Regions from separate parts of the Arthrobacter sp. StoSoilB20 genome, predicted to be linked through region 2. Evidence: predicted binding sites of a transcription regulator. Region 2 holds the regulator's gene; each other region holds the start of a gene.
The links. The regulator LexA, encoded in region 2, represses DNA repair genes until DNA is damaged. The targets are predictions, from matches to a motif close to TCGAACANNTGTTCGA.
Positions count from the first base shown of each region.

Region 1: LDN85_RS21225 (shikimate dehydrogenase) is a predicted target of LexA. The motif match lies at 1,552-1,567, and genes of this name have one in related genera.
Region 3: umuD (translesion error-prone DNA polymerase V autoproteolytic subunit) is a predicted target of LexA. The motif match lies at 1,571-1,586, and genes of this name have one in related genera.

Region 1 covers NZ_AP024651.1:4,645,577-4,648,849, reverse strand. The annotation lists gene LDN85_RS21235 (MFS transporter) at 1-174, opposite strand, end outside; gene LDN85_RS21230 (IclR family transcriptional regulator) at 378-1,148, shown strand; gene LDN85_RS21225 (shikimate dehydrogenase) at 1,665-2,570, shown strand; gene LDN85_RS21220 (sugar phosphate isomerase/epimerase and 4-hydroxyphenylpyruvate domain-containing protein) at 2,570-3,273, shown strand, end outside.
Region 2 covers NZ_AP024651.1:1,792,725-1,795,997, forward strand. The annotation lists gene LDN85_RS08085 (ATP-dependent DNA helicase) at 1-911, shown strand, start outside; gene lexA (transcriptional repressor LexA) at 908-1,651, opposite strand; gene LDN85_RS08095 (LysM peptidoglycan-binding domain-containing protein) at 2,024-2,383, shown strand; gene LDN85_RS08100 (histidinol-phosphate transaminase) at 2,461-3,273, shown strand, end outside.
Region 3 covers NZ_AP024651.1:1,540,246-1,543,518, reverse strand. The annotation lists gene LDN85_RS07050 (hypothetical protein) at 1-485, opposite strand, end outside; gene LDN85_RS07045 (hypothetical protein) at 677-1,144, opposite strand; gene umuD (translesion error-prone DNA polymerase V autoproteolytic subunit) at 1,126-1,557, opposite strand; gene LDN85_RS07035 (hypothetical protein) at 1,826-2,257, shown strand; gene LDN85_RS07030 (hypothetical protein) at 2,406-2,837, shown strand; gene LDN85_RS07025 (GMC oxidoreductase) at 2,986-3,273, shown strand, end outside.

The sequences.
Region 1 (3,273 bases), 1.9 Mb from region 2:
GGCGTCGGCGGAGGGGAAGAACACGTGGGGGAAGATCAGGGCTGCGGCGGAGCCGAAGATGAAGAAGTCGTAGTACTCCACCGCGCTGCCCAGGAAGCTGGCAAGTGCGGCTTTCCGGGGTGTTCCTGTGGTGGTTTCAGTGCCTGGCGTCGCTGACGGCATTGTTTGGCTCATGGAAGGTTCCTTCTGTGACGACGATGTCGCGGATCTGGCTTCGGTGGGAAGACCAGAGCGAGGTGCGGCCGGATCATCCCTAAAGTAACCACATGGTGAGAGCTACTTGTGCAATACAGCAATAGTGGCTGTGAGTGGGGTCACTTGTCAAGAGATGTCACCACCATCTAGAAATAGCTCTCACTATGTGGGAGCATCGAGTCATGAGTGTGAAAGAAGACACAAAGACCGACATGGTCGGCAAAGCCCTGAGTTTGTTGGTCCTGCTGGGCGACGAGCCGCGCGGCGCCAGCGCGGCGGACCTGGCAAGGAGTGCAGGCCTGCCCTTCAGCACCACCTACCGGCTGCTGGGCTCGCTGACACGGGACGGGTTTGTGGACTACGAGCCCGACGGGCGGCGCTACCACCTGGGCCTGCGCGTGTTCCAGCTGGGGCAGCGGGTTTCCAACCACCACGGCTTCGCGGCTACGGCACTGCCTGTCCTGCAGCGGGTCACGGAGCGGACGCATGAGGCCACCATCCTTTCTGTCCGCGACGGCAACCATCACCTGACGGTCAACAAGGTGGATGGCCCCAAGACGTTCCGCGTCACCAGCGATCCCGGCCATCTCGGTGCCCTGCACACAACGTCCGTGGGCAAGGCCATTGTGGCTTTCGAGGAAGAGGTGGAGCGGAAGCGCCTGCTGGAAGAGCTTCCCCTGGACCCCCTCACGGAACGTTCCATCACAGATCGCGATGTGTTCCGGGAGGAAATCGAGCAGGTTAGACGCCAGGGCTACGCCGTGATGGACGAGGAGAATGAGGTCGGAATGCGCGCCGTCGCGGTTCCCGTCCTCAACTCACAAGGCCATGCGTTCGCATCGCTGGCAGTCGCCGTGCCCGTCTTCCGGATGGGCATGGAGGAGCTGATCGCGCACGTCCCCACCCTGCAGGAAGCCGCAGCTGAGTTGTCGGCCCGCCTGCCCCAGCGCTAGCCCCCGTTGTGAGGCCCGTTATGCACACCAAACACGATGGATACCCGGCAGAGCGGGCCCCGCAACGCACCCCTCTCGTTGGGAGGCCCGTTATGCACACCAAACACGATGGATACCCGGCAGAGTGGGCCCCGCAACGCACCCCCCGCACGTTGGGAGGCCCGTTATGCACACCAAACACGATGGATACCCGGCAGAGCGGGCCCCGCAACGCACCCCTCTCGTTGGGAGGCCCGTTATGCACCCCAAGCACGCGGGATACCCAGCGGAGCGGGCCCCGCAACGCACACCCCCTCTCGTTGGGAGGCCCGTTATGCACCCCAAGCACGCGGGATACCCGGCAGAGCGGGCCCCGCAACGCACACCCCGCAACGCGGCACCACAATCGCCAAATGTTCGCGATAAGAACAAGCGTGCGGAATATGAACACTTGTAGTAATCTCAATAACACCCGGTCAGGCGGCGCGTTCCAAAAGTGCCAAACGCCCGCGGTGCTGAAGTCAAAGGAGCTTTAGGATGAGCAACCGAGCCGAGTCCGTTCTGGTGGGCCTCATAGGCGAAGGCGTCATGCCCTCGCTCACGCCGCCCATGCATGAACGCGAAGCCGATGTGCAAGGCCTCCGCTTGCTGTACCGCCCCCTGGACCTGCTGGAACTCGCATTGCCGGCCACCGCCGTCGGGGATCTCCTGACCGCAGCGAACCGTATGGGCTACAACGGCCTGAACATCACGCACCCGTGCAAGCAGTTGGTGCTGGAACGCCTTGATGAAATTTCCGACGACGCCCGTCGACTGGGTGCCGTCAATACAGTCCTGATCCAGGATGGTCGGCTGATCGGCCACAACACCGACTTCTCCGGTTTCGGCTCGGCGCTCGCCGACGGGCTCCCCAAGGCAAAACTGGATCGCGTGGTCCAGCTTGGTGCGGGCGGTGCCGGCTCCGCCGTCGCCTACGCACTCCTCACAGCCGGCGTCAAAACGCTGGACCTCGTGGACATGGACCCGGCCCGTGCGGCAGAACGCGCCGCGGAACTGGGCGCACTCTTCCCGGAGGCCACCGTGACGCCCCGAAGCACCACCGAGCTGCCGGGGATCATGCCCCTGGCTGACGGATTGGTGCACTGCACCCCGATCGGCATGGCCGCCCACCCTGGCTTGCCTTTGGACATCGAACTCCTGGAGCCGCGGCACTGGGTGGCGGACATCGTCTACCGGCCTATTGAAACGCAGCTGGTCCGCCAGGCCCGCGCCAAGGGATGCGACGTCCTCGACGGCGGCCGCATGGCAGTCGGTCAGGCGGCGGACGCTTTCCAGCTCATCACCGGCCGCAAAGCCGACCGGGACCGGATGCGCGCCCACTTCCTGGAGCTGATCGCGGCGGAAGACGCAGCAACCCCCGAGCTGGCAAAGGCGGGCCACTGATGCGCACCGGAATCGCAACGGTCTGCCTGTCCGGCACACTGAAAGAGAAAATGCAGGCCTGCGCCATTGCGGGCTTTGACGGCATTGAGATCTTCGAACAGGACCTGGTCACCTCTCCGCACAGCCCGGAGGAAGTACGGAAAATGGCCGCGGATCTTGGCTTGGGCCTTGATCTCTACCAGCCGTTCCGCGATTTCGACGGCGTCACTCCGGACCTGCTGAAGGCCAACCTCAAGCGGGCAGAGGCCAAATTCAACCTGATGGAACGCTTGGGCATGGACACCATCCTGGTCTGCTCCAACGTCGCCACGGCCACCATCGACCACGACGACCTCCGCGCTGAACAGCTGGCCGAACTCGCAGTATTGGCAGGGGACCACGGCGTCAAGGTTGCCTACGAGGCACTGGCCTGGGGCAAATACGTCAACGACTACGAGCACGCGTACCGCTTGGTGGAGATGGTGGACCACCCCAACCTCGGCACCTGCCTGGACTCGTTCCACATCCTGTCCCGCGACTGGGACACGGCACCGATCGAGGAAATCAACGCGGAGAAGATCTTCTTCGTCCAAGTTGCCGACGCCCCCAAGCTCTCCATGGACGTGCTCTCCTGGAGCCGCCACTACCGGGTTTTCCCCGGGGAGGGCCAGTTCGAACTCGCCAAGTTCATGGGCCACGTGGTCCGCGCAGGTTACGCCGGGCC
Region 2 (3,273 bases):
AGAACCGGGAAGTCGTATGGTTCTCGCGGAACAGCACCTTTGACCCCAGCCAGGGGTACTCCCAACCCGACGAGACCGCCCCTGCGCTTATCAACATCGCTCCGTTGAGCGTTGCAGGCAGGTTGAGGGAAGGCTTGTTTGCGGGCCACACGGTGGTGCTCACCTCCGCGACGCTGGCCATCGGTTCGGCTTTTGAGCCGGCAGCCGGAGGCCTGGGGTTGATCGGCGATGGTGCACCGAGCTGGACGGGGATCGACGTCGGATCACCCTTCGACTACCCCAAACAAGGGGTGTTGTACGTGGCCAAGCACCTGCCCAAGCCAGGCCGCGGAACCTCACCTGATGCCCTGGATGAGTTGGAAGACCTCATCCGTGCCTCCGGCGGGGGAGCGTTGTGCCTTTTCTCCTCGCGCCGGGCCGCCGAGGAAGCTGCCGATGCCATGCGGCTCCGACTGGATGTCAATATCCTCTGCCAGGGCGAATCCACCATGGCAGCCTTGGTCAAGCAGTTTGCCGATGAACCCGATACCTGCCTCTTCGGCACGATGTCCTTGTGGCAGGGCGTGGATGTCCCGGGTGGTTCATGCCGCCTGGTGGTCATTGACCGCATTCCCTTCCCGCGGCCCGATGACCCCCTGATGACTGCCCGCTCACGCGCTGTGGCGCAGTCCGGCGGGAACGGTTTCATGGCCGTGTCAGCTACTCATGCCGCTATCCGCCTGGCTCAAGGAGCAGGCCGGCTTATCCGGTCCACCGGCGACAAAGGGGTTGTGGCTGTTCTGGACTCCAGGCTCTCGACGGAGCGCTACGGAGGCTTCCTCCGGGCTGCACTGCCGCCCTTCTGGGCTACGACGGACCGCGCAGTGGTTCGGGGCGTGCTGGAGCGTTTGGGCTCCGCCAAGGCCTCCTAGAGGGAGCGCAGGACCGATACGACCTTGCCCATGATGGTGGCCTGGTCGCCCAAAATGGGTTCGTACTGGGTGTTCTGGGGAAGAAGCCACGTATGGCCGTCGCGCTGGCGGAAGGTTTTGACGGTTGCTTCGTCGTCCAGGAGGGCGGCGACGATGTCTCCATTAATGGCGTCGTTCTGCCGGCGGACCACAACCCAGTCGCCGTCGCAGATAGCAGCGTCGATCATTGAATCGCCGGCCACCTTCAGCATGAACAGCTCGCCATGCCCGACGAGCTGCCGGGGCAGGGGAAGCACGTCCTCCACAGTCTGGTCAGCCAAAATGGGGCCGCCGGCAGCAATGCGGCCAACCAAGGGCACCATGGCAGTATCGCTGGCGCTGGCAAGCTCCGTCACGGCAAAGCCACCCGTGCTGCGCAGAGTTGCCGGCGCTTCCACTCCCGGGATGGGTCCGCCATCGAGGGTAAGGGGCATCAGGACTTCCATGGCCCTGGGACGTTTGGGATCGCGGCGGAGATAACCAAGTTTTTCCAGCTGGGAGAGCTGGTGAGTCACGCTCGACAGGCTCGCGAGCCCTACAGTGTCCCCGATCTCGCGCATGCTGGGCGGATACCCGTTGTCGTTGACTGATCGCTGGATGGTTTCCAGGATCTTCTTCTGCCGGACGGTCAGGCTTTTGGGACTCTTTAGAGGCTGCTGGCTCCGCAGGGGTGCCCCGCCGCCGGTGGCTTTCGCTGCCATGTTCGCCAATGCCTTTCATTCCGCCCGGAGTGTGCCCGGGGACGAAGGGGTCTGCCAAAAATGTCAGACCCTCCTGTTCCACTGAAACAGTGCTGTTTCTTCACTCAAACGTAGGGCAGCCACAGGCGTTTATCAAACATTTGTTCTAGCGAGTCTCGACACCGTTCGTTGATAAGTGCTAAAAATGTCATAGCAAGGTTCGAACATGTGTTCTATAAACCTGCTGTTGGGGCCCGATGTTCGAACGGAGTGTTCGAACAGAGTGTTCGAACGAAGTGTTCGGACAAGCCGTGACGCGCAGGGGAACACCAAAGAATTGGCAGCCATGTACCGGGATCCGGGGCACGGCAATAGCTCAGAAGGGCTCAGCTCATGTCCGCAATCACTACGTTCGCTGATTTCCGTACCACCCAGGCGCCGACGCGCCTGCGTCTGACCCGACGAGGACGGATCGTCTTCTTCGGCATCCCTGCGATGCTGCTGGTGGCTGCGCTGCTGAGCCTTGCTGGTTTCATCACCTCTCCTGCAAAGGCATCTGATTCGCAGGCGCAACTTCGGCCACCTGTTGCGGTAACGGTAACGGTCCAGCCGGGTCAGTCACTGTGGGGCATCGCCGGGGCTGCCGCTCCTGAGCGGGATCCGCGCGATGTCATCGCCGAGATCATCCAGTTGAACGACCTCCGCGGTGGCCGCATCCAGCCTGGCCAGCAGCTGTTTGTACCCGCCAGCTAGCCAATTCCGTCCCGGCACCCGCCGGGGTTCGGCGTCACAGTTAGTGGCCAGTCCACCCAGCCCCTTAAACTGGGGTGGTGAGTGACCAGCTTGAGCGACTTGACCGACTACCCCTCCGGACCAACCTGCGTGGACTGAGCCCCTATGGCGCGCCGCAGCTTGATGTTCCCATTTTGCTCAACGTCAACGAAAACACCCATGGAGTCCCTGCGGATGTTCAGGCGGCCATCACGGAAGCTGTAGCTGCTGCCGCCACCGGGCTCAACCGCTACCCGGACAGGGAGTTCACTGAACTCCGGGAATCGTTGGCCGAATACCTTGGCCACGGTCTCACTCCCGGCAATATCTGGGCAGCCAACGGTTCCAATGAGGTGTTGCAGCAGATCCTCCAGGCATTTGGCGGACCTGGCCGGAAGGCGCTGGGATTCCCGCCCACGTACTCCATGTACCCGTTGCTGGCCAGCGGCACGGATACAGAGTACGTCCAGGGGGTCCGGGCCGAGGACTATGGGCTCGATGCAGCTTCGGCTGCCGCCCAGGTCCGTGAAACAGGAGCCAACATTGTGTTCCTCTGCTCTCCCAACAATCCAACCGGCACAGGGCTGGGCCTTGATGTCGTTGAGGCTGTTTACGACGCCGGCGAAGCCAGCCGGGCCATAGTGATTGTTGATGAGGCGTACCACGAGTTCGCGCACGACAATACGCCGAGCGCACTGACCCTGCTGCCTGGACGCGAGCGTTTGATCGTTTCCCGCACCATGAGCAAGGCGTTTGCCCTTGCGGGCGCCCGGCTGGGTTACATGGCCGCGGCGCCGGAGGTCACGGATGCCATCAGGCTGGTCCGCCTCCCGTACCACCTCTCGGCTGTCACGCAGGCGACCGCCCTCGCC
Region 3 (3,273 bases), 250 kb from region 2:
ATGCAGTCCTTGGGGTCGAAGAACTGTGTGGCGGACAGCCACGGGACGCTTCGCTGCCAGAGCCCCCACGATTTTTGTGAATAAATGGAATAGGTTTGTGGGTCGAACCCTGATTGTTCGACGATGACACTTTCTCCACTGCTGGCCTTGACTTCGGTGTAGGTTGCCGCCTTGGCGGCCAGCCCCATGCCAGCAGAATACATAGACCACGGCAGAGCCGCCGCGACACTGGCCAGAACTGCAAGTACAGCAGTCAGCCGCCGGAGCCAGCCACGGGAAATCCGCCTGACCAACGCCGGTACAAGCAGAGCCAGTGCCACCACGGCAGCAAATCCGCTCAGAAGGTGAGCGAACAGAATGAACGCCCACCCCGGCATAACGAGGTAGACCAGAACCTCAGGCCATGAGTCGCTGACCCACGCTGCGGAGGCTTGGGCGACCGCTCCCAGCAACACCGAGACGAGGGCCGATGCGATGCCCCACATGAGGCGCGAGGCAATAGATCGCCTCGAATCCGCTTCCGCGGAAACCTCTGTCCCTACTCGAGAAGCGCCCAACCGGGCCGCCGTTACGTCGTCTCCCGGCACCCGTTTCCGCACACCGCCATCCAATCACGCTTCTGACGTCGCCGTGGCGTCGCTGTCAGCGGAGCCAGCGAGGGAACCGGGCAATCTTTTCAGGTTTTGTTGCGCCCATTACCAATAGGCCGTGTGGTTCCTGCAGCGCGCCCGTCCCCTGGTCCGGATCCGAAGGAGCGCTCAAGGGCAGCGATGAGCGGGGCAGGCGCCAGCCGGTCCAACAGGTCCACCGGCCTGGCATCCCGCAGTCCTGGGCAGCCGGTGACCATCCAGGCCGAAAAGTAATTGTGCGGAATCCTCAGTTCCATGGCACGCGCAAACAGGCACAGCACCACGGGATGCAAGGACAAGTCTTCGCGGAATTGGAAACCGGGACAGTACGTGCCATCTGCGGAAAACACGCGCACCAGTTGTTGCATCACAGGTTCGGGATCCTCATGTAGCTTCGCGAGCCGATGACGGACCCTCTCCAGATCCGGCAAGCCGAATTCGGCGCCCATCCGTTCCCACAGTTCGCTGGGAACGGGCCCTTGCGAACGGGGCGGGCTCAAATGTGGTGCAGGCATGTGGTGGCAACTCCCCAGATGGTGAGTTCAGAAAGGGCCGGCACGCGGATGTCCGGGTACTTGGGATTGTCGGCCTGGAGGATCACTCCCGTGGGCGTGACGCGGAGCCTTTTGATGGTCAGTTCCCCGTCGAGGACAGCGACGACGACGGACCCATCCCTGGGCTCCAGTGCCCGGTTGACGATCAGCTCGTCACCATCACTGATCCCTGCACCTTCCATGGACTGCCCTGTCACCCGGACCACGAAGGTGCTGGTGACGTCCTTGATGAGGTGCTCGTTGAGATCGATCCGGCCATCAAAATAGTCCTGCGCCGGCGAGGGATAACCGGCCGCCACCGGGAGAGGCGCCAGCAATACTGACATCAGGGAAAAGCCCGCATCTATCACGCGGGGGCCGACTATCACGCCCACAACACACCTTTATTCGAATATATGTTCGATACTTGAGTGTACAGCGGATGACGGACATTGTGGTCACCCCCTTGGTTTCCGCGGCGCAGGAGGCCGGCGGAATGGGGGTTGCAGCCGTTTACGCGTCCTGGCAAAAGACCGGTACTTTAGGGAAGGTCAAGCCAACGGAGGCTAGGCAGGAGACTCAAAAAACCACCGTCTTCGACTGCAGGGTTCAATGCCGCGATGTTGTACCCCAGTCGCGCTGTGCATCGCGAATTGGAGAGCCATGACCGCCCGGAGCAAGGACGTAGCTGATGCGCTCAGCGCCGATGTCACCCGTATTTTCAAGGAACGCTACCCGGATGAGCTGGCACACGCACGGGCCGTCCACGCACGCTCTGAGAAACTGGTTCTCGTCTTGATGTTCTCCACGGTGGCGCTGTGGTTCCTCGGCCCCGCGCTGTTCCTGACCGGTCTTATCAACCAAGTGGTCGTCATCGTGGTGCCGGGTCTGATGACCCTTGCGTTCCTCACCGTCGCGCTCGTAGCAATCGTCCGCAACCGGGCTGCGGCGAGGCCCGTCGTCGAGTACGCAAAGCAATGGGGTCAGAACGTCACAAGCGTGACGACGAGGGGCATTACCGTCGCTGTTCCTAAGGGCGCTGTCACGGTGCCCGCGGAGTTCCGTGAGACGCGCAGGGTCACCCGCCAGCCCTGATGCCGCTATGGCGCCAAGCCCGGAACAGCGCTGCACGGCACCACCTGCACCTGGCCCGGGCGGTCTCCGCGGAGGTCTGTACGGCGGAACGGGACGAGTCATACCCTGAAGCTGTTCAGCAACGCGAAGACCCGAAAAGAGGGCGGCCATGGCACGGGATCCCAAACCTACGTTGGAGCAATTGAACATCCTCCTCGGCGAGTGGGAAACATCAGTTCCGGGCAAGGATGTGCCCGGCCGGACCGCCTTCGAATGGTTGGAAAGCGGCGGCTTCCTCATCCAGCGTTCCACGGTCCAGCGGCCGGAGTACCCCAATGCGGTCAGCGTCATTGGAGCCACCGGCTCGGATGGAGCCTTCCAACAGCATTACTTTGACTCCCGGGGCATGGCAAGGATCTACGACATGACGCTCAAGGACGGCGTGTGGACCCTGTTCAGGGATGGGCCCGACTGGCCGCAACGCTTCGTTGGCCACTTCTCCAAGGACGGCAACACCATTACTGCCCGGTTGGAACGCGGGACCTACCCCGGCGGGCCGCTGGAACACGACTTTGACATGATCTATACCCGCATTGCCTAGCGCGCGCTGAATCCACTGTCTCCACCTCATTTACAGATCACCTGCCCGGTGGGAACATAAGCCCCATAGTCCGCGGAGGCATCGCCCGGCCACGCCCGGCGCCGTCAGCTGCAGCTATGTAGTCAGCTTTCCTCTGAGAGGAACGGCCATGGGTCGTCTGGGGACCGGGAACAGTGGGGCTGCGGGACCTGAGCCCGCTTCTGATCAGGCACGCCGCCGCGATGGCATCGAAAAGGTCGACGCCGTGGTGGTGGGCTCCGGCTTTGGAGGTTCCGTTGCGGCGCTTCGACTGGCCGAGGCCGGGCAGTCCGTTGTGCTCATGGAACGCGGCAAAACGTACCCGCCCGGCAGTTTCGCGCGTTCGCCGTCGGAGATGGGACGGAACTTCTGGGATCCGGACCGCGGCTTGTATGGACTTTTTGATGCCTGGACGTTC